Regions from separate parts of the Paenibacillus shenyangensis genome, predicted to be linked through region 2. Evidence: riboswitches for the same ligand, from Rfam matches in the RefSeq annotation. Region 2 holds a riboswitch; the other holds the start of a gene.
What was found. Region 2 has a riboswitch for thiamine pyrophosphate ahead of tenA (thiaminase II). Riboswitches for the same ligand answer to the same signal wherever they lie in the genome.
Positions count from the first base shown of each region.

Region 1: it holds a riboswitch for thiamine pyrophosphate, as region 2 does, so the genes downstream of both, H065_RS26910 (thiamine phosphate synthase) here and tenA (thiaminase II) in region 2, are expected to answer to the same signal.

Region 1 is NZ_AOIG01000008.1:208,637-211,851, reverse strand. Features, by position in the region: gene H065_RS0107625 (serine/threonine protein kinase) at 1-570, shown strand, start outside; gene H065_RS0107620 (hypothetical protein) at 593-1,429, shown strand; TPP riboswitch at 1,485-1,591, shown strand; gene H065_RS26910 (thiamine phosphate synthase) at 1,976-2,743, shown strand; gene thiO (glycine oxidase ThiO) at 2,740-3,215, shown strand, end outside.
Region 2 is NZ_AOIG01000014.1:84,613-87,827, reverse strand. Features, by position in the region: gene H065_RS0112450 (ABC transporter ATP-binding protein) at 1-638, opposite strand, end outside; gene H065_RS0112445 (ECF transporter S component) at 616-1,212, opposite strand; gene tenA (thiaminase II) at 1,209-1,895, opposite strand; TPP riboswitch at 2,064-2,166, opposite strand; gene H065_RS0112435 (SDR family NAD(P)-dependent oxidoreductase) at 2,482-3,215, shown strand, end outside.

The DNA.
Region 1 (3,215 bases), on a different contig from region 2:
CATTATCTGGCGAGAAGTCAGCAAAAGGTTGCACTTGTAGAAATGAATGATCATCCCGGAGCGTTTGCCCGTATACAGCAGGTAGCCGTAAATGGCATGGCAGAGCAGCAGATGCTGCTGGAGGAACGGAAGTTTACGCTGGAAGGAGTAGATTACTGGCGTGAGTCTGCCAGAGCAGAAGTAGTCGGTCTACTGGGTGGAAGCTACAGGTTTATTATTCTCGATCTGGGACGTTATCAGCAGAATGCCAGACTGGAAGAATTTTTGCGTGCAGATATCCCTATTGTAGTTGGATCAGGCGCTGAATGGCGTTATCAGGATGTGCTGAAAATGGCTGCAGATTTGCATAGATATCCCCAGGACAAATGGCATTATTACCTGCCTCTGTCTCCAAGCGATGCAGTAGAGCGGTTGAAGCATGAGCTGCATACAGAACAGGTATACAGTATTCCCTGGCATCCAGATCCATTCGATAACCAGCCGGCAACAGCTGCTATATTAAAAAAACTATTTGGCGAAGAGCTGTCTTCATCGGTCAGGAAACGCAAATTATGGTTCAATCTTCGCTAACAAAAAGAAAAGGAGCAGAAAAATGACTACCGTAATGTTCTGGAGTCCGGATGGAGGACATGGTAGAACCGCCTTTCATGCAGCAGTTACAGCAATTACTGCTTCTGTGCAGTACCGCTTGAGATTGCTGCTTTGCCATAATCAATGTCGTCAGCACGGTATTGAAGCAGGTGTGCTAAGTACCGATATCCTTATGAATTATGCTCAAAAAAAGCCGGTTCCGGGAATAGATCGACTGCGTTATTTATACAAGTCAGGTATTCTAACCCGAAGCAATGTATCTGATTATATGATTCCACTGTTTCGAGATCGACTTGATCTACTGATAGGTACGGATAAGGAAGGGGATATTCAGCCAAATGACCCGTTCTGGAAATTCCTGTTTTGTACCGCGGGACGAGATTATGATCTGATTCTGATGGATGCAGGATCGGGAATAAAGCAAATGCCACTTCTCGCAGAAGCTGATCTGGTTGTTGTTGATCTGGGACAGGATATCATACATTTAAAAGCATTTTATGACGATTATGCTAATACCGAGGTAATGCGTTCCAAGTTATGGATTCCTGTGATCAGTGCATACCAACCGGAATCGTTACTTATCCATTCCAACATTATTCGCCAACTTGGAATCCAGCAAAACGTGTATCGATTGAATTACTACCAGGATTTTCAGGATGCATGGAATACACAAAAACTGATTTCTTTTCTGCGTCATCGCTTGATTCTGGATCTTAGCAATACCGATTCTGCAGAATTGTTGAGGCAGTCTTTTTTCCTCACAGCAGCCATTCTCGAACAGTTGGGTGGAGTTTCCGTCATTTCGGGATCAGTGGTTAAGTTTCCTGTTTCTACATAGGGTTTGCTTTATCAGAATAGTTTTGCTAAGATAAATATGCTTAAATTGAATAGCGACAATGCACTGGGGGAGCCTGTAATGGCTGAGATGGCAGAACTGATTGCCGAACCCTTTGTACCTGATCTGGATTATACCAGCGTAGGGAAGTGGTAGAAGAATAATTTTGGATAATATGGATATATCTATTTTATCTGGCATAGGCTGTATGAAGAAATAGTAGTACAGCAATCAGCATATATTTGTACATATAAGGGATCTATGTATTCCCTGTATATTGCTGGCTGGATGAGCAGCATCTCCTGAATTGTATAATCATGGAGTGCATATCGGGATATAATAAATACACCAGATTATACTTCGGCAAGCAGCGATATAAGATCGCTCTGTTATTGTTTATAACAACCACTTTCCTTCGGGATGGTGGTTTTTTTGCATTTATTTTGCATTATCCAGTATGTGCGTCCGGGCTTACATCGTGGAAAGGCCAACAGGGTGTCTGCTATTCAATGATACAGATAAAGAGTAAAGGTATGCGGGAGGTGCATAATGGAGCTGCATGTAGTGAGTACAGGTAATCAGACGGCGGAGAAAATACTTTCACTCAGTAGACAGATCTATACTCAGGTAACGGCAATTCATATCCGGGAAAAGCAGTGGTCTGATGATCAGGTGTACGAACTAGTGCAAGCCATGCGTAAGGAAGGAATACCTGCTGCTGCTATCCGACTGAATAGCAGAATCGAGCTTGCTGCAGAACTGCAGCTGGGTGGTGCTCATTTGCCTGAACACCAGAATCTTAGTCAATTCCGATCTCAGCCGGAAAAGCAGAATACAAAAACCGCATTAGGAAGCTATAAGATTGATATCGGTGCCGACAGGCAAAGCCCAAAATGTGCTGAAGTTGCCGAAGAACCGGACTTCGCAACAGATTATTGGCAAGGAAATTCTTTTCTGTTGGGTAGATCGGTACACAGTATCGCACAAGCGGTCCAGGCAGAACGGGAAGGAATGGATTATCTTTTTTATGGTCATATCTATGAGACAGCATCCAAACCCGGAGTTGCTGCCCGAGGGTTGGAGCAGCTGAAGCAAATATGTGCGGCCGTAGATATTCCTGTTATTGCGATTGGAGGAATACAACCTCATCATGCAGAGGAACTAATAAGTGCAGGCGCAGCTGGGATAGCTGTAATGTCCGGGATCTTCGCAGCAGAGCATCCGGCACAACAGGTGGCAGCCTACAAAGCGGCATTATCTGCTGCTGAATCTTCTCGTATCAGCAAGAACGGATCAGGGAGGCAGGAGATGTTATGAGAAGCAATGGTCATTACGATGCAATAGTAGTTGGAGCCGGTGTAATTGGGGCGTCTATTGCTTATGAATTATCAGTAAAAGGGATGAAGGTTGCTCTGGTTGAGAAAAATCAGCCAGCCTCTGGTTCTTCAGGAGCGGCAGGAGGTATGCTGGCAGCAGAGTCAGAGCATTTTGTACATGATGATCTGCGCAAATTGGCATTGTATAGCCGTTCACTTTATAACGAACTGACAGAGCAGCTGTATGAGCTGACTGGCATACACTGCGGATTGCGAAGTGAAGGTTTTCTGCTGCCCATGGATAAGAGGGATCTGAAGACAAATTACACGAATGGGTTACTGAGTGCTGCAGATAAGATCGATAAGGTGAATCATGACTATTCATCCGGTGTTTCACTGGAATGGTGGGATAAACAGCGGTTAGCCCTGGAAGAGCCACATATCCATGCAGAACAAGGTATGCTCTACAATCC
Region 2 (3,215 bases):
ACGCGTCCCCGATGATCCAGCAGAATCACGCGGTCCATCCATTCAATACAGCCATCCAGTACATGCTCAACAAACACCATGGTCTGATTGCTTGTAGCAGCAATATCCTGCAGCAGCCGAAATACATCCCTGCGGCTGACCGGGTCGAGCTGGGCAGTCGGTTCGTCGAAGAATAATACATCCGGCTCCAGCGCCAGTAGACAGGCGAGCGCAAGACGCTGCTTCATGCCGCCGGATAGCGTGTCGATTGGCGTATGCGGCGCGATATGCAGGCCGACCATACTCATCATCTGCTGAATGATACTGTCCATCTCTGCTCGTGGTACCTGCCGATTCTCCAGGCTAAACGCAATCTCTTCATCCACATGCAGCATACAGAACTGGGAATCCGGGTCTTGGAACATGACGCCGCAGGCTTCCTGACGGTCGATTTCTCCGGTCACTTCGGCTTCTACGTGATCCGGGATAATACCCGAGAGGACGGACAGCAGCGTGGATTTGCCACTGCCGCTTGGTCCGAGGATGAGTACCTTCTCCCCGCGCCGGATCGATACGGTGATCTGATCCAGTACTTGCACGGTCTCCTCCTGATGGTCGAAGCCTACCGACAGGTTCCTACACCCGAGATGCCATTGCATGCGATTTACCCTGTTTACGGCGTGATTTCATAATTTCATATGGATTCAGTACACCGGTACGGGCCAATGCTTCGACGATGACCTTGGCCAGCAATCCGCCCAGCACGATGCCGCTGATCACGTGAATACCCAGCGTCAGGAAGAACATCTGGGTTGTATAATAGCCGAGGCCATTCGCTACCAGATTGTAGGCAATACTGCCGACAGCTGCCAGTGCTCCGGATAGCATCAATGTGAACACGTTATATCGTTTGTAGCCAAAGATCGCAAAAGCAATCTCTGCTCCCAATCCCTGAAATACACCAACCAGCAGGGCAGACAGTCCAAAATGGCTGCCTGTCAGCATCTCGACCGCTGCGGCGGCGACTTCGGCGATCAGCGCTGCGCCAGGCTTGCGAATAATGTATGCAACGATGGGACTGGCAATAATCCAGATCCCAAACATAAATCCGGCGCCTACCGGCCCGACCAGTGCCGAGATCGGAATCCACAGCGTTGACCAGCCCAGATACAGGACGCCGCAGGCAACCGCGAGAATAACGGTCAGTACAACCTCTTTCATTTTCCAGTTCATACGGAGGTTACCTCCAGCTGTACCGGCCAATCTTCCAGCGTATAAGCCATATCCCAGAACATATATTCAAACTGGCAGCTGAGGATAAAATGCTGCTTCATCCGTTCCCGATGCGCCGGCGTCGATGCCGCAGCAATCTCATCCAGTCTTGTGCAGAACCGGCTCGTAATCGTATCGGTACGGTTGCCATAGAAATCGATCCAGTCATAGAACGGATGGGATACATCCGGTTTTACATCTTCCATCAGCCGCTTGCCAATTTCCCAGTACGTCCACGGACATGGCAGCAGTACGGCGAGAATATCGCCCAAATCACCTTCCTGCGCAGCGGTCAGCATATGGCGGATATAGTTGTGTGCAGATGGTGCTACCGGATAACCCTGCAGCTGCTCATATGGCACACCGGCGACATGACAGAAGTTATTATGCGGATGGACTTCGCTGTTCAGTACAAAGGAAATCTGCTGATTGAACATGTCCATATCCTCGCGGCTGCTGCATTTGGAGATCGCTGTTCCATAGATCCGCATAAAGGCATTCAGATATTCAAAATCCTGCTTTACATAATGAACCAGCTGTTCCGGTTTCAGATCTCCTCTGGCAATCCCCTGTACAAACGGATGGTTATAAATGGCCTCAAATACCGGATCGGCCGCCTGTCTAATCTCTGCTGAAAAACTCATACTATTATCTCTCCCTTGTCTGAAGTATTCGGAAAGAACCTCCCTGAGGAAAATGGATGCTCACAGGCTTCATATGTATCTCTGCCGCCGGATCACAGTCGCTGACGGCTGCATATCCACGCAAAAAAGCCGCTCCAAATGGAGCGGCAGAATAATGGCATAATTAGCCCTGCTCGGTCTCCACTTTCCTACGCTAGTACGAACTAGATCAGGTTCCAAGGGTCCGAGGCAATCTCGTCTCAGCCAGTAAATGGCTCCCCTAGTGGTCTTTCACAATATAAGCCTGCTGTCTCCCTATTCCTGCATAATATACCGGAACAGGGTGTGACAGAAGTCTGTTTGATTGCCTTTTACTCTACACAGCATCGATGCACCTGTCAAGGCTGCTCCTCTCCATAATAATTATCTTCTTCTCTACCAAAATGCACGGTACTCTCATTTCTGCCAGCTTGGCAGCTTGTCATAATTATCGAATGAATTGCTCAAATAACGAGTAAATGCCTGTACCAACGGGTATGTGTATTACATCGGAATAAGGAAATAAAAGGGAATTCACAGAGGTCAGATTTATTCTGGAGGGAACATCATGTCATCACATCTACCGCATGATCAGTTAAATGTTGTCATCACCGGAGCTTCCAGTGGTACCGGACGTGGACTTGCCGAGCGGCTTGCTGCCGAAGGTGCCAGCGTTGTTATTGCCGCCCGTCGTACCCATCTACTCAAGGAAATGGAGCGGCAGTATGCTCCCCAAATGATTGCTGTCACCGCCGATGTCAGCCGGGAAGAAGGTATTGCTGCCGTATTCGAGACAGCAATGTCCGAACTAGGCCGGATCGATGTATGGGTCAACAATGCCGGAGCTATTGCAATCGGTCCATTTACCGAATCACCATTAGATGCGCTAGCACAAATGACCCGGATCAATCTGCTTGGCAATATGTATGGCAGTCACTATGCGCTACGCCAGTTCAAGCAACAGGGATACGGGACGCTGATTAATGTATCTTCCTTTGCCAGCAAGGTTGCTTTTCCTTACCTGGCAGCTTACAGCGGCAGCAAATCTGCCGTCTCCGGTCTCAGCTATGCACTGAATCAGGAGATGAAGCTGGAAGGACGAAAGGATATTCATGTCTGCGCCATACATCCATGGGTAATGAATACGCCTTGGACCGATCATGCCGCCAATTACAGCGGTCACGAGATTGATATGAAGCCGCTGGATGATCCGGACGATATTATCGATGCCATGTACAGGCTGATCGACCACCCGCAAGAAAGTATTGAAGTCGGTTTCAAGGTACGAGGCACTGCCTTATC